DNA from 2 places in the Nonomuraea terrae genome. Region 2 is predicted to be linked to the other one. Evidence: riboswitches for the same ligand, from Rfam matches in the RefSeq annotation. Region 2 holds a riboswitch; the other holds the start of a gene.
The links. Region 2 has a riboswitch for S-adenosylmethionine ahead of ACIBP6_RS32365 (aminotransferase class V-fold PLP-dependent enzyme). Riboswitches for the same ligand answer to the same signal wherever they lie in the genome.
Positions count from the first base shown of each region.

Region 1 (14,298 bases), on a different contig from region 2:
CGAAGCGCCCCGCCGCCATCCCGGCCACGAACGCGGTCAGCCCGGTGGCCGCCGCCGCGGTGCTCAGGCCCGTACGGGAGGCGAACAGGTCGGCCGCCCACAGGTTGAACGTGAACTCCATCGCCACGCAGCAGAACAGCACCAGCCCCGCCATGTGGAAGCGCCAGCCGGGCCGCCCGGCCGGGCCGCCGGCGACGCCCGCCGCCTCCCGCACGGCGGGCCAGACCCGGCCCATCGCCAGCGCGAGCAGCACGCTGGCGACCGGCGTGACCAGCAGCGCGGCCCGCCAGCCGAGCGTGGACTGCGCGACCATGCTGAGCCCGAACGTCATCCCCATGCCGACCACGACGCCGACCGCGTTCGCCTCGCTGATCGCCGCGGGACCGGCGGGGCCGTGGTGGTCGCTGAGCGCCGCCATGGCCGTGTAGAGCAGGATCGAGCTGAAGCCGCCGGACACGCCGTAGCCGAGCAGCGTCAGAGGCTGGGCGTCGGACGCCAGCACCAGCAGCACACCGGCGTTCATGCCGGCCAGGCCGGCCCAGCTCGTCACGCGGCGGCCGTACCTGCGGGTGAGCGGGGACAGCGCGAGGCCGGCCGCGATCGTGCCGAGGGCCATGGCGGTGCCGTGCAGCCCGGCCACGGTGGCGGAAGTGCCCTGGTCGGCGCGCAGCAGCGGCAGCGCGGCGCTCAGGCCGTAGAGGTAGCTGGCGAACGTGCCGAGCTGGAGGTAGATGAGCCAGGTCGGGCGGTCTCTGACCAGCCGGACGCGGGGTAAGACCGAGGTCACCCGGCAGCTCCCTGGACGGGGGGATGAGACCCCCTCATGCTAGGGCGTCGAGCTGCGCGGCCAGCCACCTGTCCGGGGGCAGCGCCGTGGCCGCGGCGTGCAGCCGGTCGCGGCGCCTGCGGCGCTCCTCCTCCGGCATGACCAGCGCCTCGTGCAGCGCCGCGGCGGTGCCGCTGATGTCGTACGGGTTGACCAGCAGCGCGTGCGGGCCCAGCTCGGCCGCCGCGCCGGCCTCCCGGGAGAGCACCAGCGCGCAGTGCGGCGACAGCACCGGGCCCTCCTTGGCGACCAGGTTCATCCCGTCGCGGATCGGGTTGACCAGCAGCACGTCGGCCATCCGGTACGCGGCCAGGGAGCGCGGGTAGTCGTCGTCGACGTTGAGGATCACCGGGGCCCAGTCCTCGGTGGCGTAGGCGTCCTCGATCTCCTGGGCGCAGCGCTGCACCGACGCGGTGTACTCGCGGTATTCGGGCAGGTCGTGGCGGCTCGGGTAGGCGAAGGCCAGGTGGACCACCCGCCCGTGCCACTCGGGGTGGGCCGCCAGGAACTCGCCGTAGGCCACCAGCCCGCGCACGATGTTCTTCGACAGCTCGGTGCGGTCGATGCGGACGATCAGCCGGCGGTCGCCGACCTGCTCCCTGAGCACCGTCATGTGCGACTCGACGTCGGGCTCGCCGGCCCGCTGCCGCAGCGCCGCGCCGTCGACGCCCAGGGCGTGCACGCCGATGCGGGTCGTGCGGCCCTGGTGGGTGACCGTGCGGGCGACGCGGTCGGCCTCGGCGCCGAGCAGCCGCTCGCAGCAGTCCATGAACAACTGCGCCCACCGGTCGGTGAGGAACCCGGCGTGGTCGGCGCCGAGAATGCCTTCGAGCACCTCGCGGGCCACCTCGTCGGGCAGCAGCGAGAAGTATTCCGGCGGCGCCCACGGCGTGTGGCTGAAGTGGGCGATGCGCAGGTCGGGCCGCTCGGCGCGGAGCATCGCCGGGGTCAGGGTCAGGTGGTAGTCCTGCACCATCACGCGGGCGCCGTGACCGGCCTCCTCGGCCAGCGCCAGCGCGAACGCGCCGTTGTAGTCGCGGTACGACTCCCACTCGCGGGCGAACTTCGTGCCGAAGTTGGGCGCGTTGGGGATGTCGTAGAGCAGGTGGTTGACGAACCACAGGGTGGAGTTGGCCACGGCGTTGTAGGCGCGGTGGAAGGTGGCCGGCGGGATGTCCAGCATCCGCAGCGGGCCGGTGTCGTAGCCGGCGTGGTCGATGCGCCCCTCGGGAGCCTGGCGTACGGCGCTGCGGTCGCCGTCGGACAGCGCGGCGCAGACCCACAGCAGGCCGTCGTCCTTGACCACCCCCGACAGCCCGGAGACCAGGCCACCGCCGCCGCGTTTCATGGTCAGCTCGCCTCCGTCGGAGACGGTGAAGGAGACCGGACCCCTGTTGGAGGCCACCAGGACGCTGTTCATCGAATACCTCCGAGGAGACCGGCAGTGGAGCGGAAGGCCGGGCCGCGACGGTTGGAATCCCCTCCCCTTCGGGAAGGAGGACGTCAACCGGGCTCCCTTCGATCTAGGATCCCAGCTATGGCGCTTGATGAGCTAACCGAGGAACTCGCCCGCTCCGCCGCCGCGGGGGACCACCGCGCGCTGGGCGAGCTCCTGGCGCGGATCGAGCCCGACGTGATGCGCCACTGCTCGCGGATCCTGCCCTACCACCAGGACGCCGAGGAGGCCTCGCAGGACACGTTGCTGGCGGTGGCCCGCAACATCGGGCGGTTCGAGGGGCGCGCCAGGTTCAGCACCTGGCTGCACATCGTGACGGCCAACTGCGCGCGCACGACGTACCGGTCGCTCAAGCGACGGGCGGCCGAGCAGACCTCCGACGAGCTGCCCATGCAGAAGCCCGACGCACGGCGGGTGAGCGTGATCGCCGGCTCGCGGCTCGACCTGCTCGACGCGATGGAGGCGCTGGAGGCCGACAAGCCCGACCTGGCGCAGGCGCTGGTGCTGCGCGACATCGTCCAGCTCGACTACAACGAGGTGGCCGAGCAGCTCGGCATCCCGCTCGGCACCGCGAAGTCCCGCATTCACCAGGCCCGCAAATACGTGCAGGCCGTGCTGGGGGACGACTACCGCTGAGACCGTGCGTCTCGTATAGTGAGACGGGTGGTAATATCGGCCACTTAGGCGGGTAGAGTCCATTTCAACAACTTCATATTGCTCATCCAGAGGGGTGGAGGGACCGGCCCTGCGAAGCCCCGGCAACCCTCCCGGCTTGTGACTCGCGACGTGGCGAGGCCGACCGGGACAGGTGCCAATTCCGGTTCGCGGTCAAGGTGGCCGTGGGCGAAGATGAGGGAAGGCCTCGCTTCATGTCGCTCGACTTTGGTCCTGCTGTCGCTCTGTCCTGCCGCGAGTGCGGCGCTCGTTACCCGCTCGGCCCCATCTTCGCCTGCGAAGAGTGTTTCGGGCCGCTTGAGGCGGCCTACGAATTCGGCGAGGTGACGCGGGCGCAGATCGAATCAGGCCCCGCCAACATCTGGCGCTACCGCGCACTGCTTCCCGTTCCGGCCGACGTGGCCACCAAGCCCAATATGAACCCGGGCTGGACGCGATTGGTCAAGGCCGGAAACCTCGGGCGAGCGCTCGGTATCAACTCCCTTTATGTGAAGGACGATTCCGGAAACCCCACCCACTCCTTCAAGGACCGGGTGGTCGCGATGGCCGTCGAAGCGGCGCGCAACTTCGGTTTCCACACCCTTTCCTGCTCGTCCACCGGCAACCTCGCGGGCGCGGTCACCGCCGCCGCCGCGCGGGCCGGCCTCGAGGCGTGCGTGTTCATCCCGGCCAACCTGGAAAAGGCCAAGATCGCCATGGCCCGCGTCTTCGGCGGGCGGCTCGTCGGCATCGACGGCACGTACGACGAGGTCAACCGGTTCTGTTCCGAGCTGATCGGCGACCCCATGGGCGACAAGTGGGGCTTCGTCAACGTCAACCTGCGGCCGTACTACGCCGAGGGCTCCAAGACGCTCGCGTACGAGATCGCCGAGCAGCTCGGGTGGCGGCTCCCTGAGCAGATCATCGTGCCGATCGCCTCAGGCTCCCAGCTCACGAAGATCGACAAGGGCTTCAAGGAGCTGGTCGCGCTGGGCCTGGTGGAGGACACCCCGTACAAGATCTTCGGTGCGCAGGCCGCCGGGTGCTCACCGGTGTCGACGGCGTACAAGGCCGGTCACGACGTCGTGCAGCCGGTCAAGCCCAACACCATCGCCAAGTCGCTGGCCATCGGCAACCCGGCCGACGGGCCGTACGTGATCGACATCGCGCGGCGCACGGGCGGCGCGGTCGAGGACGTCACCGACGCCGAGATCGTGCGGGCGATCAAGCTCCTCGCCTCGACCGAGGGCGTCTTCGCCGAGACCGCGGGCGGCGTGACCGTCGGCGTGCTGAAGAAGCTCACCGAGACCGGGCAGCTCGACCCCGAGGCCCTGACCGTGGTGCTCAACACCGGCGACGGCCTCAAGACGCTCGACGCGATCAGCGACGACGCCGTGCCGACGGCCGTCATCAAGCCCTCTCTCGACGCGTTCCGCGCGACTGTCTGACAACCAGGAAAGGCAAGTTAAATCATGAGCGTTTCTGTGCGGATTCCCACCATTCTGCGCACCTACACCGGGGGGAACGCGGAGGTCAGCAGCGAGGGCGCGACGCTTCGTGACGTGCTCGCCAAGCTTGACTCCGACTTCCCGGGGATCGGTCCGAGAATTCTGGATGAATCGGGCAAGATTCGTCGTTTTGTCAACGTTTACGTTGGGGAAGAGGACGTCCGTTTCGCCCAGGGTCTCGACACCCCGGCCCCGGAGGGCACTCAGATCTCCATCATCCCCGCCGTCGCCGGCGGCTGAGCCCGGCCCGACTCCACACTCCTGAAGGCGCCCCTAGTGGGCGCCTTCTGCTTTTCCGGTTTCATTTAACGTTGTACTACTCGCGCCGGAGCAAATAGCGGTTCGCAGATTGACTCTGTTGCCAAACCCCTTGCCACAGGTATGGTCGAGGGCGATCGTCTCGACTGATTTTCCGTTAAGTCGGGCGATTACAGGTCCCGCGGAGGAATGGGCGAGATCTGTGAGACAAGTAAGAGGAGTCGGAAGTGGCGCAGGGCACCGTCAAGTGGTTCAACGCGGACAAGGGCTACGGCTTCATCGCGGTAGACGGTGGTAAGGATGTATTCGTCCATTACTCAGCGATCCTGATGGACGGGTATCGATCTCTCGAGCAGGGTCAGCGCGTCGAGTTCGAGATCACGCAGGGGCAGAAGGGGCCGCAGGCGGAGGCCGTCCGCTCGGTCTGATCAGCGGTCGCCGGCAAGCGCGTGACGGGTTCGCACGGCAGCGCAGTCCGTGCGGGCCGTCGCCCTGGTTTCCTCGACTCTCGTACGGCGGGCCGCGTGGCGGCTCGCCGTACAGACTTCATGAGCTGGGCGTAAACCCCAGATGGGGAGGCGTTCGCTTGCACTCGGCAGGGTAGAGTGCTAAACAGTTCGTTGGCACTCTGTGCAGCAGAGTGCCAACTCGGATCGAGACGATGGGGTCTGCCGAACGGAGATGCTGACCCATGCCGTCGCGGGCGTCGGCTCGGTCCTTGTAAGCCACCCTGCATCTGGGAGGTCTAGCCTTATGGCAGCCAAGATGATCGCGTTTGACGAGGACGCCCGGCGCGGTCTCGAGCGCGGTATGAACCAGCTCGCCGACGCCGTCAAGGTGACCCTCGGCCCCAAGGGCCGCAACGTCGTGCTGGAGAAGAAGTGGGGCGCTCCCACGATCACCAACGACGGTGTCTCCATCGCCAAGGAGATCGAGCTCGAGGACCCGTGGGAGAAGATCGGCGCTGAGCTGGTCAAGGAAGTCGCCAAGAAGACTGACGACGTCGCCGGCGACGGCACCACGACCGCCACCGTGCTCGCCCAGGCGCTGGTGCGCGAGGGCCTGCGCAACGTCGCCGCCGGCGCCAACCCGATGGCCCTGAAGAAGGGCATCGAGGCCGCCGTCGAGCGCGTCAGCGAGGAGCTCTCCAAGCTGGCCAAGGACGTGGAGACCAAGGAGCAGATCGCTTCGACCGCCTCCATCTCCGCCGCCGACCCCGAGATCGGCGCGCTCATCGCCGAGGCGATGGACAAGGTCGGCAAGGAAGGCGTCATCACCGTCGAGGAGAGCAACACCTTCGGCCTCGAGCTCGAGCTCACCGAGGGCATGCGCTTCGACAAGGGCATGACGTCGATGTACTTCGTCACCGACTCCGACCGCATGGAGGCCGTGCTCGAAGACCCGTACATCCTGATCGTCAACAGCAAGGTCTCCGCCAACAAGGACCTGCTGCCGCTGCTCGACAAGGTCGTCCAGTCCGGCAAGCCGCTGCTGATCATCGCCGAGGACGTCGAGGGCGAGGCCCTGGCCACCCTGGTCGTCAACAAGATCCGCGGCCTGTTCCGCTCGGTCGCCGTCAAGGCCCCGGGCTTCGGCGACCGCCGCAAGGCGATGCTGAACGACATCGCGATCCTGACCGGCGGCCAGGTCATCGCCGAGGAGGTCGGCCTCAAGCTCGAGACCGCCACCCTCGACCTGCTGGGCCGCGCTCGCAAGGTCGTCGTCACCAAGGACGAGACCACGATCGTCGACGGCGCCGGTGACGCCGAGCAGATCGCCGGCCGGGTCAACGAGATCCGCGCCGAGATCGACCGCACCGACTCCGACTACGACCGCGAGAAGCTCCAGGAGCGCTTGGCCAAGCTCGCCGGTGGCGTCGCCGTCATCAAGGCGGGTGCCGCGACCGAGGTCGAGCTCAAGGAGCGCAAGCACCGCATCGAGGACGCCGTCCGCAACGCGAAGGCGGCCGTCGAGGAGGGCATCGTCCCCGGTGGTGGTGTCGCGCTGCTGCAGGCCGGTGCCAAGGCGTTCGACAAGCTCGAGCTCAACGGCGACGAGGCCACCGGTGCTGCGATCGTCAAGAAGGCGCTCGAGGAGCCGCTGAAGCAGATCGCCGTCAACGCCGGCCTCGAGGGCGGCGTCGTGGTGGAGCGCGTGCGCAACCTCACCCCTGGTGAGGGCCTCAACGCCGCTTCCGGCGAGTACGTCAACATGTTCGAGTCGGGCATCATCGACCCGGCCAAGGTGACGCGCTCAGCGCTGCAGAACGCCGCCTCCATCGCGGCGCTCTTCCTCACCACCGAGGCGGTCATCGCCGAGAAGCCCGAGAAGACCCCTGCTGCTCCGGCCATGCCGGGCGGCGGCGACATGGACTTCTAGGTCTTTTCGCCTCGGACGTACGACAGAACGGCCCGGTTTTTCCGGGCCGTTCTTGTTTCTGTACGTCCCCGATGACGTTTCGCGAGGGGGCGGCCGGGCCGCGTGCGGGAAAGTGGTGGCCACACCGACCTCACACGCAAGGAGCAGAGGATGCTTTCCCGCAGCAAGCGCCTGGCCGGCATCGCCGTCCTGTCCTTCGCCGCCGCCGCCGCGATGGCGGCCCCCGCCCACGCCGACGACGACTACTGGGACGACCACCGCTACCAGCACGGCTGGGCGTTGCTGACGCCGTACCGGACGCCGGTGTGCGTGCCGGTCTCGTCGTTCGGCATTCCGCTGGTCGACCGCATCGCCCCCGGCATGGTGGCCTGCGCCTACTAGCGGGGCTGAGCCGGACGACGGCGCCCCGTCGGTCGTGGCGGGGCGCCGCCCGCGTCAGACGCCGTAGTAGGCGATGACGTGGCCCCGCGCCAGGGTGTTGGCCGTGATGTTGAAGCCCACCACCGCCGGGCTGGTGTCGCTGTCGACGCCGAGCTTGTCGACGCCCAGGGCGTGCACCGTGAACACGTAGCGGTGCGGGTCGCCGGGCGGCGGGGCGGCGCCGCCGTACGCCTTGACGCCGTAGTCGTTGCGGGCGTGGACGACGCCCTCCGGCAGGCCCTTGAAGTCGGGGCCCGTGCCCGCGCCCGTGGGCAGCTCGGTCACCGAGGCCGGCAGGTCGAACGACACCCAGTGCCAGAAGCCGCTGCCCGTCGGGGCGTCGGGGTCGAAGCAGGTGACGGCGTAGCCGCGCGTGCCCTCGGGAGCCCCCGACCAGCGCAGGTGGGGCGACTGGTTCTGGCCCGACATGCCCCAGTCGTTGAAGACGTGGAGCTCGCTGAGCGTCTCACCGTCGCGGATGTCGTCGCTCTCGACCAGGAGCGCGGGGACCGACGGCAGGTGTTCATGGGGAAGGGGTGCGGGCACGGCATCCTCCTAGGTTGAGAGCTGCTTGCCCCGCCATCCTAGAATCGGCCGCGCCCGCCGGACGTCATGCGGTCAGCTCGGCCGGCAGCGGCCTGTCGTGCACCACCGTGAGAGATGTGACGGCTCGGGTCAGGACGACGTAGAGCCGGGCCAGGCCCCTTGGCTCGGCCTCGACGATGTCGGCCGGTTCGACGACGATGACGTGGTCGTACTCCAGGCCCTTGGCCAGCGTGGCCGGGATGACCAGCAGGCGGTGGTCCTCGGCGGAGTCGGGGTCGAGCACCGTGTGGGGGAGGCCGGCCAGCGCCGCCGAGACCTCGGCGACCCGCGCGTCGGGGACGATCACGCCGATGGAGCCCTCCTTCGCCAGGGCCTCCTTGGCCGCCTCGGCCACCGAGCCGCCCGCGCGTACGGAGAGCGAACCGGCGCCGGGGCGCAGCGAGCGCGGGGCGGCCAGCCCCGGGGCGATGGAGGGCAGCAGGCGGGCGGCGTAGTCGAGCACCTCGCGCGGCACGCGGAAGCCGAGGGTCAGCTCCGTGACCTCGCCCTCGCGCTGGCCGAGATGTTCGAGCACCGACTGCCACGAGCTCGTCGACCAGGGCGTGGTGCCCTGGGCCAGGTCGCCCAGCACGGTGGCCGAGCCGTTGCGGCAGCGCCGGCCGAGGGCTCGCAGCTGCATCTCGGACAGGTCCTGGGCCTCGTCCACGACCAGGTGGCCGAGCGACGGCGTGCGCTCCATGAGGTCGCGCAGCTCGTCGAGGAGCGCGGCGTCGGCGGCCGACCATTTGGCCGACTTCCAGCTCCGGTACGGTTTCCGCCAGATCAGCATTTCCTGCTCTTCAGGCGACAAATCGGACTTTGCGGCTTTGGCGAGGAACTCGCGGTCCGAAAGCAGCCGGTACAGCACCTGCTCCGGCGTCAGCTTCGGCCACACCGCCTCCACGAGCTGCTTGACCGGCTTCGACCGCGCCACCGCGTCCTGCACGCGGTCGTCGGGCGACTCGCCGCGCTGCTCCATCCGGACCAGCACCATGTGCGCCAGTCGCTGCGCGAGCGCCGCCCGCCCCGGGTTGTAGCGGGTGGTGCCGCGCAGGGAGGCGACGATCTCGCGTACCTCGTAGTCGGCCACCCGGAAGCGGTAGACGCCCTGGGTGTAGACGACGCCCTCCTCCGGCTTGACGATGTGCAGCCAGAGCGCGCGGTCGAGCACCGCCGCCATCCTGGCGTCGCCCTTCACCGCCGCGACCAGCGGATCTTCCGGCGCGGCGTGCTCGCCGAGCAGCCCGGCCACCGTCGTCTGGTCGACCTTGACCTCGCCGAGGGCGGGCAGCACCGAGGAGATGTAGGACAGGAAGGCCCGGTTGGGGCCGACGATCATCACGCCCGACCTGGCCAGCCGCTCGCGGTGGGTGAACAGCAGGTAGGCGGCGCGGTGCAGGCCGACGGCGGTCTTTCCGGTGCCGGGCGCGCCCTGCACGCAGACCGTCTGGGCCAGCGTGGCGCGGACGATCTCGTCCTGGTCGGGCTGGATGGTGGCGACGATGTCGCGCATGGGGCCCGTGCGGGGGCGTTCGATCTCGTCGGTGAGGATCTTCGACGGGCCGAGCTCGACGCCCTCGCCCAGGGGCTCGTCCTCGAACGCCGTGAGCGCGCCGCCGTGGTAGCCGAAGCGGCGCCGGCGGGCCACGCCCATCGGGTCGGCCGGGCTCGCCTGGTAGAACGCGCGGGACACCGGCGCCCGCCAGTCGATCACCAGCGGCTTGCTGTGGCCGTCGTGGACGTGGCGACGGCCGACGTAGATCGTGGTGGGCAGGTCGACCTGCTCCTCGTCGGCTCCTTCGTCGCGCTCCGGTCGCGCGCTCGTTCGCTCAGCGGCCTCGCGGTCGAGGCGGCCGAAGAACAGCGGTGTGTCGGGGTGGTCGGCGAGCGCGGCCACCCGCTGGTCGAGCAGCGACTGCAGAATCTGCTGCGACACCCAGTCGCCGGCCGCGTCGGCCGAGAGCGACTGCGCGTGCTCGCGCATCGCCTTGAGCGCGGCCCTGGACGCGGCCAGGTGGGCCTGCTCGGCGGCGAGTACGTCAGAGGGTATGTCGGGTGCCAGCTGGGATGCGGGCATGCGGAAGCGCCTCCCTGTGGGTTTTCGGAGGTGGTCTAAGGCAGCGAATCCGCCAGTTTAGTGGTGACTCCGACACGCTTCCAAAGCATTTACCGAGCGGGGGTGGGGTACGCCTCAAGACGTGGTGCGGTATTCGCCGATCATCCCCACGATCGCGAGCTTCCTGCTGGCGGCGCTCTGGGCGCTGTCGGTGTTCGCGGGGTGGGGGCTGCAGGCGTTCTGCGTCGATGGGCAGCCGGCGTGCGCGCAGCGGCTCGGCGCGGTCACCGGTGTGTCGGGGTTGTTCGCCGCGGTGGCCGCCGTCTGCACGGCCGGCGCCTGGCTGATGCCCTTCTCCCGCCGTGACCAGCGTGCGTTCACCCGCGTGATGGGCGCCGGGATGCTGGCCTGGATCGCGGCCGAGGGAGTGCTGTTCGTCGGCGGCCTGCTGGTGCGCTGACCCCGAAACCGAACAACCAGGAAATACCGAAAAATTCGGGCATATCAGGTGGGTTTGTCGGATCATGGGGGTATGTCGCAGGCGGCGTGATAGTACGCAGGTGAGGGGGGTGGTTGGATTGTCTTCGACCCGCGGAGTCTCGTGGACGTGAGACCATGCTGAACGCCTGGCCGCTCGGCGCGAGCGGCCGGGCACCCAGCGTCACACCCCGCCGAGCACGTCGTCGGCGTCGATGATCTGGTACGCGTACCCCTGCTCGGCCAGGAACCGCTGCCGATGCGCGGCGAACTCCTGGTCGACCGTGTCGCGGCTGACGACCGTGTAGAACCGGGCGCCCCCGCCGTCGGCCTTGGGCCGCAGCACCCGGCCGAGCCGCTGGGCCTCCTCCTGGCGCGAGCCGAACGTGCCCGACACCTGGATCGCGATGGCCGCCTCCGGCAGGTCGATGGAGAAGTTGGCCACCTTCGACACCACGAGCACCTGGATCTCCTTGTCGCGGAACGCCTGGTAGAGGCGCTCGCGCTCCTTGATCCGGGTGCTGCCCTTGATGACCGGGGCGTTGAGGTGCTCGCCGAGCTCGTCGAGCTGGTCGATGTACTGGCCGATCACCAGGACCTGCTCGCCGAGGTGGCGGCGGACGAGCGCCTCGGTCACCTGGGTCTTGGACGGCGTCGTGGCGCAGAAGCGGTAACGCTCCTCCGACTCGGCCATCGCGTACGCCAGCCGCTCCTCGTCGGTCAGCGTCACCCGCACCTCGACGCAGTCGGCCGGAGCGATCCAGCCCTGGTTCTCCATCTCCTTCCAGGGCGCGTCGTAGCGCTTGGGCCCGATCAGCGAGAACACGTCGCCCTCGCGGCCGTCCTCGCGCACCAGCGTCGCGGTCAGGCCGACGCGGCGGCGGGCCTGCAGGTCGGCGGTCATCCGGAAGATCGGCGCGGGCAGCAGGTGGACCTCGTCGTAGACGATCAGACCCCAGTCGCGCGCGTCGAACAGCTCAAGGTGGCTGTAGACGCCTTTGCGGCGGGTGGTCATCACCTGGTAGGTGGCGATGGTGACCGGGCGGATCTCCTTCTTCGTGCCGGAGTATTCGCCGATCTCGTCCTCGGTCAGTGAGGTGCGCTTGAGCAGCTCGGTCTTCCACTGGTGGGCCGAGACCGTGTTCGTGACCATGATGAGCGTGGTGGCCTGGGCGTGCGCCATGGCGGCCGCGCCGACGATCGTCTTGCCGGCGCCGCAGGGCAGCACGACCACGCCGGAGCCGCCGTTCCAGAACGCGTCGGCGGCGTCGCGCTGGTAGGGGCGCAGCGACCAGCCCTCCTCCAGCAGCTTGATCGAGTGGTGCTCGCCGTCGACGTAACCGGCCAGGTCTTCGGCCGGCCAGCCCAGCTTGAGCAGCGCCTGCTTGACGTTGCCGCGGTCGCTCGGGTGGACGACGACGGAGTCGTCGCCGATGCGCTCGCCCAGCATCGGCTGGATCTTCTTCGAGCGCAGCACCTCTTCGAGCACGGCGCGGTCGATGGAGGTCAGGACGAGGCCGTTGACCGGGTCCTTCTCCAGGCGCAGCCGGCCGTAGCGCGCCATGGTCTCGGCGATGTCGACGAGCAGGGCGTGCGGCACCGGGTAGCGGCTGTAACCGATCAGCGCGTCGATGACCTGCTCGGCGTCGTGGCCCGCGGCGCGGGCGTTCCACAGCGCGAGCGGGGTGACGCGGTAGGTGTGGACGTGTTCGGGGGCACGCTCGAGCTCGGCGAACGGCGCGATCGCCTTGCGGCATGCGTCGGCTCGCTCGTGGTCGACCTCGAGCAGCAGCGTCTTGTCCGACTGGACGATCAGCGGTCCATCGCTCACTTGCGTTTCTCCGTGGGGTCAGTGCGGGGCCTTGCGCAACAGGACCATCGTCTCCTGATCCCGGCTCCCCCGCTCCGACTCTCCAACAACAGCGAGGCCGTGATTAGTCCGGCGTCAGCTTTCGAGGTAGCCGCTGAAGCCCAGGAAGAGGAACGTGCCGATGCCCAGCACGAAGCCCAGACCGAACAGCACCCAGCTCCAGATCACCAGGGTGCGGGCGGTCCGCGGTTGTGTGCGGTGCTTGCTCAGCGCGAGGCCGGCGCAGATCGCGCCGGGCGCTCCCAGGAAGTTGCAGCAGCTGACGAGCGCGAGGAGGTTGAGCACGAGCGAGACGATGGCGTTGGCCATGGGCCCGTCATTGGGCGGGGGCGGCGGTGGACCGTAGCCGTACTGCGGTGGCGGCTGCTCGCCGTAGGGCGTGCCATACGGCATGTACGGATATCCCGGCGGGTCTTGGCTCATCTTCACCTCCAGACACGTCAACACTTATCACGAAATGGAGCCGCGGCTTGGCCGGTGCGCGCGTTCACGATGGACGGAGCGAAGCCCGGCCCGGCAAGGGGTCGCGGCCGTGACTAGTCCGTCTGGACGGGGCTCCTAGCCCGTAAAGAGCAATAATCCCTCTCTGTTGTTCTTCGTGTCTCCCGGAGCCTTCGATCGTGCCATGGTGGTGGGCCTCGATTGCCGGGTACCGCCCCATGTCCTGAGAAACCCCTTCCTGCTGATCCCCGAGGTGAATTCGTGACGGAAACGCCTGAACAGGGCGAGATCGACATGCTCACCCGGAGTCGCGTGGCGGGGCCGGTCACGCGCGACCTGAGCCGGCGGGAGGCCGACGGGCTGCTGCGTTCCTACCTGGAGCCCGCCGGGTTCTCCGAGGGCGTACGCCGGCTGGCCGCGTGCCGCCTGCTCGTGCTCGTGGGCGAGGAGGGGACCGGGCGGCGGCTCGGCGCGGTCGCGCTGCTGTCACGCATGTCGCTGGCCGAGGGCCGGATCACCGTGCTGTCGCCGGCCGCCACCGCGCACGAACTGCTCACCGGCACCGAGTACGAGCCGGGGCGGGCGTACCTGCTGCACGACTGGGTCACGGTGAGCACCGACCGCACCGCGCTGGTCGACCTGGCCCGCAAGCTGGCCGAGCTGGGGTCGTACCTGGTGATCACCAGGGACGGCGGGCCGTCCGCGGCGGTCGAGGTGGAGCACCCGTGGGTCGCGCCGGAGCCGGGGGAGCTGTTCGACCTGTGCCTGAGCACGTTCGACCGGCGGGACGGGGTGAGCGCCGAGGACGTCGCCCGAGCCCGGGACATTGCGCATCTGCTGGCGACGCCCGCCGAGGTCGTCCGCCTGGCCGCCCGCGTCGCGCGGGGCGAGGAGGCCGAGGGGGAGGAGGTGGCGGCCTGGTTCGACACCAAGCCGCCGCTGCGCGAGGTGCTGGCGGTGGCGGCGCCGGCGTTCGCGCACCGGCTGCCCGCGCCCGCCTTCGACCGGCAGCTCGCCCGGCTGGAGCGGCTCTGCGGGGAGACCGGCGAGCGGCCGCCGTCCTGCCCGCTGGTCGGCTCACGGGACGGGCTGGTCGCCTTCCTGGCCCCGCACCAGCGCGCGCAGGTGCTGGCGGAGCTGGTCGTCCGGTACGGCTTCTGGCTGTGGCAGCCGCTGCGCGACTGGGCGCTGTCGCTGCCGGGCGAAGGCCCCGCCGTCCGGGCGTCCGCCGCCGAGGCCGTGGCGCTGCTCGCGGCGCACTCGTTCGCGGAGGTACGGCATACGTTCCTGGAGGTCTGGGCGCGCGGGAACGCGGCGGAGCGCGCGGCGGCGGCCGGCGTGTTGTCGTCGATGTGCGCCGACGACGCC
Region 1 is NZ_JBITLL010000009.1:618,198-632,495, reverse strand. Features, by position in the region: gene ACIBP6_RS45225 (MFS transporter) at 1-787, opposite strand, end outside; gene ACIBP6_RS45220 (trehalose-6-phosphate synthase) at 822-2,246, opposite strand; gene ACIBP6_RS45215 (RNA polymerase sigma factor) at 2,364-2,918, shown strand; SAM riboswitch class I at 2,998-3,138, shown strand; gene thrC (threonine synthase) at 3,152-4,384, shown strand; gene ACIBP6_RS45205 (MoaD/ThiS family protein) at 4,409-4,684, shown strand; gene ACIBP6_RS45200 (cold-shock protein) at 4,930-5,130, shown strand; gene groL (chaperonin GroEL) at 5,456-7,081, shown strand; gene ACIBP6_RS45190 (hypothetical protein) at 7,232-7,462, shown strand; gene ACIBP6_RS45185 (YbhB/YbcL family Raf kinase inhibitor-like protein) at 7,517-8,047, opposite strand; gene ACIBP6_RS45180 (HelD family protein) at 8,112-10,163, opposite strand; gene ACIBP6_RS45175 (hypothetical protein) at 10,285-10,602, shown strand; gene ACIBP6_RS45170 (DNA repair helicase XPB) at 10,804-12,450, opposite strand; gene ACIBP6_RS45165 (hypothetical protein) at 12,565-12,912, opposite strand; gene ACIBP6_RS45160 (hypothetical protein) at 13,192-14,298, shown strand, end outside.
Region 1: it holds a riboswitch for S-adenosylmethionine, as region 2 does, so the genes downstream of both, thrC (threonine synthase) here and ACIBP6_RS32365 (aminotransferase class V-fold PLP-dependent enzyme) in region 2, are expected to answer to the same signal.

Region 2 (14,298 bases):
CGTTGACCTGCCCGGGGGTCTGACCGCTGTGCGGCGGTATGGCACCCTGATACTCGCCATCAGTCCCATCCCGTAAGGAACCACAGGTGGACGCTGCCGACATGGGCCACGACCTGGAGAAGGTCCTCATCCCCGAGGCCGAGCTCCAAGACAAGATCAAGGAGCTGGCCGGCCGGATCGACGAGGACTACGCGGGCAAGGACGTCCTGCTCGTGGGGGTGCTGAAGGGCGCCGTCATGGTGATGGCCGACCTGGCCAGGGCGATGCACGTGCCGGTGCAGATGGACTGGATGGCGGTGTCGTCGTACGGCGCGGGCACCAAGTCGTCCGGGGTCGTGCGCGTGCTGAAAGACCTCGACACCGACATCTTGAACCGCCACGTGCTGATCGTCGAGGACATCATCGACTCCGGCCTCACCCTGCACTGGCTGCTGGAAAACCTGAAGTCGCGCAATCCCGCCTCGCTGGAGATCTGCGCCGCGCTGCGCAAACCCGACGCGGTGAAGGTGCCCATCGACGTCAAATACGTGGGCTTCGACATTCCCAACGAGTTCGTCATCGGTTATGGGCTCGACTACGCGGAGCGATACCGCAACCTGCCCTTCATCGGCACTCTGGCTCCGCACGTTTATCAGTAGCGTTCGTACATGTCCGGGAACACCGCCCGACGTGACGTACGTTGAAAGGGCAAGGCCGGTGCAGCGGGCGGGTCCCTCCGTGCGCTCTGCCGGTGTACCTTCAGACTCCTGGAGGGTGACCGCGTGTCGCCTTCGGGTAGTCAGAAGTCGCGGTGCCGGATGCCGCGGCCCCGGGCCAGCCCGGGGTTCCAGGCCATGGTCAGGAAGGGACGGGCCCGCAAGGGGTTCCGCATCGGATGGATCTCAAGCGATTTACACGTGGGCCACTGCTGTGGATCCTGGGCATCGTCGTGCTGCTCCTGCTCGTCACGCAGTTGTTCGGTGGCGGCGGAAATTACAAGACGGCCGACACGTCCTTGGTCCTTCAGCAGATTCGCGCCGGAAACGTCAGCAACGCCAAGATCGTCGACAAGGACAACCGGATCGAGGTGACCCTCAACAACCCGGTCTCGGTCAAGTCCGGCGACGCACCGACCAAGCTGATCCAGTCCGACTGGGTCACCGGCTACGGCAGCAAGCTGACCGATGAGCTGCAGGCTCAGGTCGACGCGGGCAAGACCAAGAGCTTCACCACCGAGGTGCCCCAGGACAACATCCTGGTCAGCCTGCTGGTGAGCTTCCTGCCGATCGTCATCATCGTGCTGCTCTTCCTGTTCATCATGAACCAGATGCAGGGCGGCGGCTCGCGTGTGATGAACTTCGGCAAGTCCAAGGCCAAGCTCATCACGAAGGACACCCCCAAGACCACGTTCGCCGATGTCGCCGGCGCCGACGAGGCCATCGAGGAGCTCCAGGAGATCAAGGAGTTCTTGCAGGCCCCGGCGAAGTTCCAGGCGATCGGCGCCAAGATCCCCAAGGGTGTGCTCCTGTACGGCCCGCCCGGCACCGGTAAGACGCTGCTGGCGCGCGCCGTCGCCGGTGAGGCCGGCGTGCCGTTCTACTCGATCTCCGGCTCCGACTTCGTCGAGATGTTCGTGGGTGTCGGCGCCTCGCGAGTGCGCGACCTGTTCGAGCAGGCCAAGGCCAACGCCCCGGCGATCATCTTCATCGACGAGATCGACGCCGTCGGCCGCCACCGCGGCGCCGGCCTGGGCGGCGGTCACGACGAGCGCGAGCAGACGCTCAACCAGCTGCTCGTCGAGATGGACGGCTTCGACGTCAAGGGCGGCGTGATCCTCATCGCGGCGACCAACCGGCCCGACATCCTCGACCCCGCGCTGCTGCGTCCCGGCCGGTTCGACCGGCAGGTCACCGTCGACCGTCCCGACCTCGAGGGCCGCAAGGGCATCCTCAAGGTCCACGGCCGCGGCAAGCCGTTCGCGCCCGACGTCGACCTCGACGTCATCGCGCGCCGCACCCCCGGGTTCACCGGCGCCGACCTGGCCAACGTGATCAACGAGGCGGCCCTGCTCACCGCGCGGGCCGACCAGAAGCTGATCACGATGGAGGTCCTCGAGGAGGCGATCGACCGTGTCATGGCAGGGCCCGAGCGCAAGACGCGGGTCATGTCCGACAAGGAGAAGAAGATGATCGCCTACCACGAGGGCGGTCACGCATTGGTGGCGCACGCGCTGCCCAACTCCGACCCGGTCCACAAGATCACGATCCTGTCCCGCGGCCGCGCCCTCGGTTACACGATGACGCTGCCGATGGAGGACAAGTTCCTGGCCACCAGGTCCGAGATGATGGACCAGCTCGCGATGTTGCTCGGCGGTCGCGCGGCGGAGGAGCTCGTCTTCCACGAGCCCACCACCGGCGCCTCCAACGACATCGAGAAGGCCACAGCCGTCGCCCGTCGCATGGTGGTCGAATACGGCATGAGCGAGGCGCTGGGCGCCCGTAAGTTCGGCAGCGGCCAGGCCGAGGTGTTCCTCGGCCGCGAAATGGGTCACGAGCGCGACTACTCCGAGAAGATCGCCTCCACGATCGACGAAGAGGTCCGCCGGATGATCGAGACGGCGCACGACCAGGCCTGGGACATCCTGGTCCAATACCGCGACGTGCTCGACAACCTGGTGCTGGAGCTCATGGAGAAGGAGACCCTCTCCCGCCAGCAGGTGCTCGAGATCTTCGCCCCGGTGATCGTCAAGGAACACCGCCCGTCCTACGCGGGCTACGGCAAGCGGCTCCCGTCGGACCGCCCGCCGATCCTGACCCCCAAGGAGAAGCAGTCGGCCAACGGCTCGCTCACCGGCGGGCACCAGGAAGCCCTGCCGTCGGGGGACTCTGCGTGACCACACGAGTGAGTGCCGTCGCCCGGAGAAGCGGCAGGAGCGTAGCGACCGGAGCGGGGCAAGGCGTACGGCGAGCGAGCCTGCCGAGCGGAGCGCGGCCGTGACCGAGCATGACGTCGACCTGGCACGCATCGAGAAGGCCGTCCGCGAGATCCTCTACGCCATAGGCGAGGATCCCGACCGTGACGGCCTGATCGAGACGCCCGCCCGGGTCGCCCGCGCGATGGCCGAGCAGTTCTCCGGGCTCGGCCAGACGCCGGAGCAGGTGCTCACCAAGGTCTTCGACGTCGACCACGACGAGATGGTGCTCGTCAAGGACATCGAGGTCTACTCCACGTGTGAGCACCACCTGGTGCCCTTCCACGGGCTGGCGCACGTGGGGTACATCCCCAACGCGCGCGGCCAGGTGACCGGGCTGTCGAAGCTGGCCCGGCTGGTCGACGTGTACGCGCGCCGTCCGCAGGTCCAGGAGCGCATGACCTCGCAGATCGCCGACGCCCTCATGCGGGTGCTGGAGCCGCGCGGGGTCATCGTGGTGATCGAGGCCGAACACCTCTGCATGACCATGCGGGGCGTACGCAAGCCGGGCGCCAGGACGGTGACCTCGGCGGTGCGCGGCGACTTCCGTACGAGTGACAAGACCCGATCCGAGGCGATGGCGCTGATCCTGGGCCGGTGACGACCGAACGGGGTACCCACGATGTCAACAAGTATGGGGAAGCGCCTAGGCTTGCTCCATGACTAGCGTGCCCATCAACGTGCCGGGAGGTGCGGATCGGTGCCTCGTGATGGGTGTGGTCAATGTGACACCCGATTCGTTCTCCGACGGCGGCATGTGGTTCGACGAGGCGGTTGCCATCCGCCACGGCCTCGACCTGATCGGCCAGGGTGCCGACATCGTCGACGTGGGCGGCGAGTCCACCCGCCCGGGCGCGGCACGGGTCTCCCTGGAGGAGGAGCTGGCCCGGGTCGTCCCGGTGGTCCGGGCGCTGAGCTCCGAGGGCGTGGTGGTCAGCGTCGACACGATGCGCGCCGAAGTCGCCAGGGCCTCGGTCGAGGCCGGCGCCAAGATCGTCAATGACGTGAGCGGCGGCCTGGCCGACCCCGAGATGCCGCGCGTGGTCGCCGAGACCGGAGTCACGTACGTCGTGATGCACTGGCGCGGCCACAGCCATGACATGCAATCCCGCGCCGTCTACAAGGACGTGGTGGCGGAGGTGTGCGCCGAGCTCACCAAGCGGGTCGACCTCGTCCTCACGGAAGGTGTGACGCAGGCGCAGATCGTCCTCGACCCCGGCCTCGGCTTCGCCAAGAACGCCGAGCACAACTGGGCAGTGCTGGCCGGCATCCCCAAGCTGGCCGAGCTGGGCTATCCGCTGCTCATCGGCGCGTCCCGCAAGCGTTTCCTGGGGCGGCTGCTGGCCGCGCCCGACGGCACGCCACGGCCGTTCGACCGTAGTGACGACGCCACGATGGCCGTGACGGCGCTGGCCGCGCACGCGGGCGCGTGGTGCGTACGCGTCCACCAGGTGGCCCCCAACGCCGATGCGGTACGCGTTGCCGCTGCATGGAAGAGAGCCGGAGCAGGCACATGAGCGTCGACACCGCAGCCATCGAGACGGTCAACCAGGAGTTCTACGCCGCGATCGAAAGCGGCGACCTCGACAAGATGACGGAGATCTGGGCCGAGGACTCCCCTGACGACCAGGTGACCTGCGTCCATCCGGGCTGGACCCTCCTCCAGGGCCGCTCCGAGGTGCTGCGCTCGTGGGCGCTGATCATGGCCAACACCACCTACATCCAGTTCGTGCTGACCGACGTCGACACGACCGTGCTGGGCGATGTGGCCGTGCTGACCTGCGTCGAGAACATCCTGACCGCGGGGGAGGAGGGTGAGGCCAGCTTCGCCGCGGGCAAGGTGGTGGCCAGCAACGTCTACGTCCGCACCCCACAGGGCTGGCGGTTGTGGATGCACCACGGTTCACCGGTGCTCCAGGGCGACGACGACGATGAGGAGGAGGGCGAGCTTGAGCGCTGATCGCATCGCCCTCAAAGGCCTGCGGGCCCGGGGGAGGCATGGTGTGCTCGCTGCCGAGCGGGAGCTCGGGCAGGAGTTCGTCGTCGACGCGACGCTGTTCCTCGACACCGCGCCGGCCGCGGCCGGTGACGACCTCACCAAGACCGTCCACTACGGGGAGCTGGCCCAGGCGCTGACCGAGGTGGTGGAGGGCGAGCCCGTTCAGCTCATCGAGACGCTGGCGCAGCGGCTGGCCGACGTGTGCCTGGCCAGCGAGCTGGTGCGGCGGGTCGAGGTGAGCGTGCACAAACCGGCGGCGCCCATCCCGCTGCCGTTCGACGACGTGGTCGTGACGATCGAGCGGAGCCGCGCATGAAGGTGGTGCTCTCTCTCGGCAGCAATCTGGGCAACCGCTTCCAGACGCTGCAGGGTGCCGTGGACACGTTGTTCGACGCGCCGGGGCTCGATTTCGTCAAGGCGTCCCCCGTCTACGAGACCGACCCCGTCGGCGGCCCCGGCGGGCAGCGGCCGTACCTGAACGCGATCGTGATCGCGGAGACCACCCTGGAGCCGCGCACGCTGCTGGAGCGGGCGCAGGGCGTGGAGAACGCCTTCGGCCGCGTCCGCGAGGAGCGGTGGGGGGCGCGCACCCTCGACATCGACCTGATCGTGGTGGGCGACACCGTCTGCGACGACCCCGACCTCACGCTGCCTCACCCCAGGGCACACGAGCGCGCGTTCGTACTGGTGCCGTGGGCGAAGGTCGATCCCGAGGGCGTGCTGCCCGGGCACGGCCGGGTGGCGGAGCTTGTGGCGGGGCTCGATCGCCAAGGGGTGCGCCTGCGCGACGACCTGAAGCTGCAGAGGCCCGATTGAAGCCCACACATCCCGGTCACCTCGTCGGCGTCCTGGTCATCGTCGCCCTGATCGCGTGGGCGGTGATCTCGCGGGTCTACGCCGACCTGCCCCTCATGCCATGGACGGCGATCCCCACCGTGCTGCTGCTCGCCATCGGCGAGGGCTACAGCGGCTGGGTGACCAAGGCGCGCATCGCCAGGAGGCCCGGCACCAAGCCGGTGGAGCCGCTGGCCGTGGCCCGGTTGGCGGCGCTGGCCAAGGCGTCGGCGTACGCGGGGGCCGGATTCGGCGGGTTGTTCGCCGGGTTCGCCCTCTACACGGTGCAGCTGCTCGACCGTGACACGCCGCGTACGGAGTTCTTCGTCGCGACGGGGTCGTTCGTGTCGTGCGTGGCGCTAATCTGTGCCGCCCTCTACCTCGAGCACGCCTGCCGCATCCCGACCGAGCAGGACGAGGCCGACCAGCGCGACTAGCGCTCTTCGGGCAGGCCCTCGGCCGCCGGGCGGGAGCCGCCGCGCAGGCGGTCGTGCCACATGTCACGTTGCAGCAGGCGCAGCGCGCGGCGCAGGACGTCGCTGGGCCGCTCGCCTTCCCGTAGGGCGGCACGGATGATCCGCTCGTCTTCGGCGTTGGCCCGGAAGGCGATGTCAGCCATGGCCCTGAGCTTATGGACCCGCCGTCGTCTCTGTCCTGGGTTTACTCGTCGTCACTTGTCGCGTCACTTGTCGCGTCACTTGTCGCGTCACTTGTCGCGTCACTTGTCGCGTCACTTGTCGCGTCACTTGTCGCGTCACTTGTCGATGTCACCCACGACGAAGAACATCGAGCCCAGGATGGCCACCATGTCGGCGACCAGGTGCCCGGGTAGTATCTCGCGCAGCACCTGGATGTTGCTGTACGACGCCGAGCGCAGCTTGAGCCGCCACGGCGTCTTGTCGCCCTTCGAGACCAGGTAGTAGCCGTTGATGCCGAGCGGGTTCTCCGTCCACGCGTACGTGTGACCCTCCGGAACCTTGAGCACCTTCGGCAGCCGCTGGTTGATCGGGCCGGGCGGCAGTGAGCGCAGCTTCTCGACGCAGGCGTCGGCCAGGTCGAGCGAGACCTTGAGCTGGTCGAACAGCACCTCGAAGCGAGCCTGGCAGTCGCCGGCGCCGCGCGTGACCACCTTCACCGGCAGCTCGGGATAGGCCAGGTACGGGTCGTCGCGGCGCAGGTCGAAGTCGACGCCGGAGGCGCGGGCGACGGGGCCGCTCACGCCGTACTGCATGATCTGCTCGCGGGAGAGCACGCCGACGCCCTTCGTGCGGGCGATGAAGATCTCGTTGTGCAGGATGAGATCCTCGATGTCGGGCACGCGGCGGCGGGTCTCGGCGACGGCCTCCGACACCCGGTCGAGCCAGCCGTACGGCAGGTCCTCCTTCAGGCCGCCGACCCGGTTGAACATGTAGTGCATGCGCCCGCCGGAGATCTCCTCCATGACAGCCTGGATGCGTTCGCGCTCGTTGAAGGAGTAGAACAGCGGCGTCATCGCGCCGAGCTCCAGCGGGTAAGAGCCGAGGAACATCAGGTGGTTGAGCACCCGGTTGAGCTCCGCCAGCAGCGTACGCGCCCACACGGCCCGCACCGGGGGCTCCATGCCGAGCATGCGTTCGGCGGCCAGCACCACGCCCAGCTCGTTGGCGAACCCCGACAGCCAGTCGTGCCGGTTGGCCAGCATGATGATCTGGCGGTAGTCGCGGACCTCGAACAACTTCTCCGCGCCCCGGTGCATGTAGCCGACGATCGGCTCGGCGGCGGTGATGCGCTCGCCGTCGAGGGTCAGCCGGAGCCGCAGCACGCCGTGGGTGGACGGGTGCTGTGGGCCGATGTTGAGGACCATGTCCTCGGTGGCCAGCTCTTTCGCGCCCGCGCCGATTCCCACCACGCGTTCCGTCATACGGCCATGCTGCCACCGTCCCGTTGGGCGGGCCAGCGCGGGGGATGGTCAAGAGATGGCATGAAACGCATTCCGAAGCCGGACACGGGGAGGAATACCGGGAACGGGGGGAGATAGCACCATGAAGAGAGTTGTGTTTGACATAGCCGCGTTCATCGCGCGGATTGCCACTGGCGTGATCTTCGTGGCCCACGGCTGGCAGAAATGGCAGGGCGGACACAGAGCCACGGCTCAGGGTTTTTCGGAAATGGGGATTCCGATGCCTGACCTGGCCGCCGGGTACGCGATGGCGGTCGAGATGATCGGCGGCGTCCTGTTGATCCTTGGGCTGCTGGTGCGGCCGGTGGCGCTGCTGTTGCTGCTCAACATGCTCGGCGCGATCGTGTTCGCGCACTGGGAACGCGGTGTCCTGGTCTCCGAAGGCGGATGGGAGCTGGCGGGGGCGCTGGGGGCGCTCTGCTTGCTCTTCCTGGCGCTGGGCGGTGGACGGCTGGGCCTGGACGGCATTTTCCACGCGATGTTCCGCAGGCGTTCGGAACGCCGGGAGATGGAACGCGAACTGGCCGCGCACACCCCAAGCCGCACCAGAACCGACGCCGACACCGACATCGACACCACCGGCACGACCGGCACCGGCACGACCGGCACCACCGGCACCACCGGCACCACCGGCACCACCGGCGACACGACGACCGGCGGCACGGCGGCGGGCGCAGCCGGCGGAACAGCCGCCGGAACCACCGGCCGCTCGGAGGCGGGCCCGCCCGGCGGCCCGGAGGCCGGCCAGACCGGTGGCCGCACCACGCCAACGGAAGCGAGGGACCGAACCGACCGACCAAAGGTCCCGCACCAGCCATCAGAGAGAGGCGCGGGCAGCAAACTGAGCGACGAGGACATGCGAGACATCGACGCCCTCATCGCCGACGAACCACCCCAACACCGCAAACCACCAAACCGCTGACGCACCCTCTCCGCCGGCCAGGGATAGTCCACCCCTGCCGGGCTGAGTGCCCTTCCACCTCACAGTCTGTGGCTGAGGTCCTGTGAAGGGAGAAACCAGGGGTGGGATCCAGTCGGTGGTCGGGGCCGTCGCATGGGCCGAACGGCGTGGCTGGAACGCCGCGTGCACGGGCGGTGATTCCGCCTGCGGCGCCCTGTCGCCGTGCTGTGGTGCTGCTAGCGGTGCTGCGCCGGGGTGCTGTCGTGCTGTGGTGCTGCTAGCGGTGCTGCGCCGGGGTGCTGTCGTGCTGTGGTGCTGTCAGCGGTGCTGCGCCGGGGTGCTGTGGTGCTGTCAGCGGTGCCCCGCCGCCGTGCCGCCGTGCCGCCGGTCGTCGTGTCGCCGGTGGTGTCGGCGGCGTGCGGGCGCGCTGCCTCTGCTTGGGGGCCGCTGTGCCGGGTCGGCTCGGTCGCGTGCTGGGTGGAAGGGCGTTGACCAGGTGCTGGCCGGTGCCGGCGCTGACCGTGTGCTACGGGGCTGCTGTGCCGGGTCATGCCGTAGCGATGCAAGGCTGCATGGATCGCGAGAGCATCAGCCACCACCCAGAACGCCGGCACACCAGACACGTGGGCCTCTCCGCCGTAAATCTGCAGGGCTGGCGATCCAGCGTTCCTATCGTGGCCCGACGGCACTTCGTCGAACGCGCGGGCACTGTAGGCGTGTGTGGTCGGCCGTGCGTGACCGGCCGTGTGTGGTCGGCCGTGCGTGACCGGCCGTGTGTGGTCGGCCGTGTGTGGTCGGCCGTGTGTGGTCGGCCGTGCGTGATCGGCCGGGTGCGGCCAGCCATGCGTGGTCGGCCGTGCGTGGCCAGCCCTGCCCGACCACGACGGAGGTGCGCTCGTGGTCGAGGATGGTGGGGCGGTTCGGGGCGCGTGCGGTGGCTCTCGGCCGGCTACCGGAGGTCGTCGGCCGAAGCCTGGCGGATCGTGACCCGGCCGACGTCAGGGGGTGGTCAGGGCGTGGAGGGCGTTGAGGAGGCGGTCCACGTGTTCGTCGGTGGTGCCGATGCCGATGGAGGCGCGTACGGCTGAGGCTGTGTCGTCTTCGCAGCCGCCGTCGGCCTCGCCCAGGAGGTGCTGGAGGAAGGGGTGGGCGCAGAATTTGCCGTCGCGGACGCCGATGCCGTACTCGCTGGACAGGATTTCCGCCACCTCGCGGGCCGTGTAGCCGGCGACGGTGAACGAGACGATTCCCACCCGGGGGTGGTCGTCGCCCCATAGGGACAGCTCGTGCACGCCCTTGATCGCGGCGAGGCCCGACCGCAGGCGTGCGATCAGGCGTTCTTCCTCCCGGACGAGTGGGGTCCAGTCAGTGGCGGTCAGAGCGTCGCAGGCGGCGGCCAGGGCGATGGCGCCCAGTACGTTCGGGGTGCCGGCCTCGTGGCGGGGCTCCGGGTCGTCGTGCCACTCGGTGGTGTCGCTCACCGAGCGCACCGCGCCTCCGCCCTTCAGGTACGGCTCTCCGCCGGCCAGCCAGTCGCGTCGACCGATCAGCACGCCGGCGCCGAACGGGGCGTACAGCTTGTGCCCCGAGAAGGCCACGTAGTCGAGGTCGAGCGCGGTGAGGTTGAGCCGCCGGTGCGGCACGTACTGGGCGGCGTCCACGAGGATCCGGGCCCCGTGGCGGTGCGCGATGTGCGCCAGGGCGGCGATGGGCCACAGCTCGCCGGTGACGTTGGAGGCCGCGGTGACGACGAGCAGCTTCGGCCCGTCGATGGCGGCCAGCGCCTCGTCCGCCGCGCGTACGGCCTCGCCGGGGAACGCCGGCGGCGCCAGCCGTACGGACGTCTTCCAGGGGAGCAGGGAGGCGTGGTGCTCGGTGTCGAAGACCACCGTGGTGGTGCCTTCGGGCAGGCAGCCGGCCAGCAGGTTCGTGGCGTCGGTGGTGTTGCGGGTGAAGATGACGGCGTCGTCGGGACGGGCTCCGGCGAAGGCCCGTACGGTGTGGCGGGCCTGCTCGTAGCGGGCGGTGGTGAGCTGCGAGGCGTAGCCGGCGCCGCGGTGGACGCTGGAGTAGGCCGGGAGCGCGGCCGCGACGGCGGCGCTGACCGGCTCCAGACAGGGGGCGCTGGCGGCGTAGTCGAGGTTGGCGTACCCGACGAGCCTGCCGCCCTTCACCGGCACCTGGAGGTCGGCGCCGAGCACGGCCGGGACAGGACGTTCCGCCTCGGCGGCCTGCGAGAGACCGGCAAGCGACGGGCCGAGCTCCGACTGGCCGGCCGGCGATGCGCCGGTCTGCGCCGCGCCCGTCTTCGACGAGCCGGACTGTGACGAGCCGGACTGTGACTGGCCGGACTGTGACTTGCCCGGCTGTGACTGGCCGGGCTGCGACGAACCGGGCTTCGACGGGCCCGTTTGCGATGGGGTCGTCTGGGCGGGGACGGAGCTGAAGATCGTCAGGGTCGACACGGCATGCCTCCTGCAAGGGTCGTCGGACCCCTGGGAGCAGCCACGGAGCCCGCGCTTGCCCGCCACACCCCGTGGCGGACCAGGTCTTCACCCGGGGCACCCCGCCGCGGACGCGAGGGTTGCCGGCCAGCTAGCCGGGGCTTGTCGCTGGCACTCATGACCTACGCCGGGGACTATACCAAGGACAAACCGCTCATCGCACGCCCCCCATCCGACACCTTGCCGGCAACCGCAAGCGCGAACTTATGCCGCGCCCGGCTCGTTGCTACCGGAAACCGTCAGCTACTAGTCAATGGAGGTGCGCCGATGTTGGATTGGGTGACCGACCCGCAGATCTGGATCGGCTTCTTCACCCTCGTCGCCCTGGAGATCGTGCTGGGGATCGACAACATCATCTTCATCTCCATCCTCGCGGGGAAGCTGCCGCCCGAACAACGGGAGCGGGCACGTGTGCTGGGCCTGGCCGCCGCGCTGATCAGCCGGCTGCTCCTGCTGCTCGGCCTGTCGTGGGTGGTCCAGTTAACGGAGCCGCTCTTCGCCGTCCTCGGGCATGAAATTTCCGGACGTGACCTGATTCTGCTGGTCGGCGGCCTGTTCCTGCTGGCCAAGAGCGTCACCGAGATCAGCCACACGATGGACGTGGCGCACGGCGAGGACGGCAAGCAGGCCGCCGCGGTCTCGTTCACGTCGGTGATCGTGCAGATCATGCTGCTGGACATCGTCTTCTCGCTCGACTCGGTCATCACCGCGGTCGGCATGGTGGAGGAGATCGGCGTCATGATCGCGGCCGTGGTGGTCTCCGTGCTGGTGATGCTCTTCGCCTCGGGCCCGATCAGCCGGTTCGTCGACCAGCACCCGAGCATCAAGATGCTGGCGCTGGCGTTCCTGGTGCTCATCGGCGTCGTGCTCGTCGCCGAGGGGCTCGACCAGCACATCCCCAAGGGTTACATCTACTTCGCGATGGCGTTCTCGGTCGTCGTGGAGCTGCTCAACATCCGGATGCGCAGCAGGCAGCGCAAGAAGGTCGCGACCTCGGCGGAGGGAGAAACGGCTTCTAAGATGCACTAGTGGGCTTTGATCCTTGGAATCCGGATTTCGTGGCGTACCCGTACCGGGTCTATGACGAGTTGAGGCGCGAGGCGCCCGTCAGCTACTTCGAGCCGACGGGCCAGTGGCTCGTCGCGCGGCACGCGGACGTCAACGCGCTGCTGCGCGACCGCCGCCTCGGCCGGTCGTACCTGCACGTGGCCACGCACGAGGAGTTCGGCAGGCCGCCGGAGCCGGAGTTCCAGGAGCCGTTCTGGCGGGTGATCAGGGCGGGCATGCTCGACGTCGAGCCGCCGGTGCACACCAGACTGCGCCGGCTGGTCTCGAAGGCGTTCACCCCGCGTATGGTCGAGTCACTGCGTCCCCAGGTCCGGGCCATCGCCCGGAGCCTGGTGGACGCGTACGTCGACAAGGGCGGCGGCGACCTGATCGCCGAGGTCGCCGAGCCCCTCCCGGTGACGGTCATCGCCGAGATGCTCGGCATCCCCGAGGCCGACCGCCACCTGCTCCGCCCCTGGTCAGCCGATATCTGCGGCATGTACGAGCTCAACCCCACCCCGCAGGCCCAGCACACGGCGGTACGCGCGGCGACGGAGTTCGCCGACTACCTCAAGGCCCTGGCCGCGGATCGCCGCCGCGTCCCGGGCGACGACCTCGTCAGCGCGCTCACCCAGATCGACGAGCTGACCGAGGACGAGTTGGTCGGCACCTGCGTGCTGCTGCTCAACGCCGGCCACGAGGCCACCGTGAACGTCACGGGCAACGGCTGGTGGGCGTTGTTCAGGAACCCCGCCGAGCTGGCCCGGCTGCGCGAGGACCGCTCCCTGCTGCCCACGGCGATCGAGGAGCTGATGCGCTGGGACACGCCGCTGCAGATGTTCGAGCGCTGGGTGCTGGAGGACATCGAGGTGCACGGCGTGCGCATCCCGCGCGGCACGGAGGCGGCGCTGCTGTTCGGCTCGGCCAACCGCGACCCGGCGGTCTTCCCCGACCCCGACCGGCTCGACGTGGGCCGGGTGGACAACCCACACATCTCGTTCGGCGCGGGCATCCACTTCTGCCTGGGGGCGCCGCTGGCCCGCATCGAGCTCATGGAGTCGTTCGGCGCGCTGCTGGACCGGGCGGATACGCTGGAGCTGCGCGCGGAGCCGTCGTGGAAGCCGGGCTACGTCATCCGCGGTCTGGAGGCGCTGGAGCTCAGCGCCGCTGGCTGAGCCAGCCGAAGCCGCCGAGCCCGGCCGGGTCGATCAGCTCGGCCTCCTCCGACGCCCTGGCCAGGGCTCTGAGGTAGCCGCTCGGATCGGTGCGGGCCAGCTCCAGCGGCGGGCGGGCCCCTGTGACGCCCAGCGCCCGCAGCGCCTCGCGCTGTGTGGACAAGGTTGTGGATATCGCGCCGGCCCGCCGCCCGGCCTCGGCGCACGCGTCGAGCGCGACGTGGGCGGTGATGTCGCAGCTCCCGTCGGGTACGGGCGGGACGACCGCGCCGTCGCGGTATCCGGTCAGCGTGCCGTGGAGGGGACGGTTGTCCACAGGGTGTGCATAATCGACGGCCACCGCCCTGCCCCTGGTGAGGCGGGCCACGACCGAGGCCCACGCCTCGTCGCGGTGGCGGCCGATCTCGGCCCGCGCCCCCACGCAGGGCAGCGGCCACCACCGTTCGAGCCAGGCCAGGTCGGCCCGGCGCAGCGGGCCGTCGACCCGCTCCTCGCCCGTGCGTACGTCGACCATGACCAGCCGTGGCCCGTCGGGGGTCTGCTCCACCACGTCGAGCGGCACGTTGTCGAGCCACTCGTTGGCGACGGCGAGCCCGGTGATCTGGGCGGGCAGGCTGCGCGACCACCGGACGCGCTCCGGCAGGCCGGGCGGGCGGGGCGACACGTCGACGGCGGTGACGCGGAGCCGGTCGCGCAGCCCGGGGCCGGCGGCGGCCAGCACCTGGGTGACCAGCACGCCCTCGCCGGCGCCGATGTCGACCAGGTCGAGCCCGGCGGGGTGGCCGAGCTCCGCGTCCACTTCCGACAGCACCCTCAGGACCGCGTCGGCGAACACCGCCGACGCGCTGACCGAGGTGCGGAAGTGGCCTGACGGGCGTTCGCGGAGGTAGAAGCCCTTCTCGCCGTACAGCGCGCGTTCCGTCGCGGCGCGCCAGGTGAGCCACATGCC
Region 2 is NZ_JBITLL010000006.1:623,081-637,378, forward strand. Features, by position in the region: gene tilS (tRNA lysidine(34) synthetase TilS) at 1-76, shown strand, start outside; gene hpt (hypoxanthine phosphoribosyltransferase) at 87-638, shown strand; gene ftsH (ATP-dependent zinc metalloprotease FtsH) at 875-2,872, shown strand; gene folE (GTP cyclohydrolase I FolE) at 2,973-3,551, shown strand; gene folP (dihydropteroate synthase) at 3,610-4,467, shown strand; gene ACIBP6_RS32330 (nuclear transport factor 2 family protein) at 4,464-4,910, shown strand; gene folB (dihydroneopterin aldolase) at 4,900-5,265, shown strand; gene folK (2-amino-4-hydroxy-6-hydroxymethyldihydropteridine diphosphokinase) at 5,262-5,765, shown strand; gene ACIBP6_RS32345 (DUF3180 domain-containing protein) at 5,762-6,220, shown strand; gene ACIBP6_RS32350 (hypothetical protein) at 6,217-6,402, opposite strand; gene ACIBP6_RS32355 (NADH-quinone oxidoreductase subunit D) at 6,538-7,683, opposite strand; gene ACIBP6_RS32360 (DoxX family protein) at 7,805-8,644, shown strand; gene ACIBP6_RS32365 (aminotransferase class V-fold PLP-dependent enzyme) at 9,622-10,824, opposite strand; SAM riboswitch class IV at 11,135-11,250, opposite strand; gene ACIBP6_RS32370 (TerC family protein) at 11,395-12,156, shown strand; gene ACIBP6_RS32375 (cytochrome P450) at 12,156-13,349, shown strand; gene ACIBP6_RS32380 (SAM-dependent methyltransferase) at 13,333-14,295, opposite strand.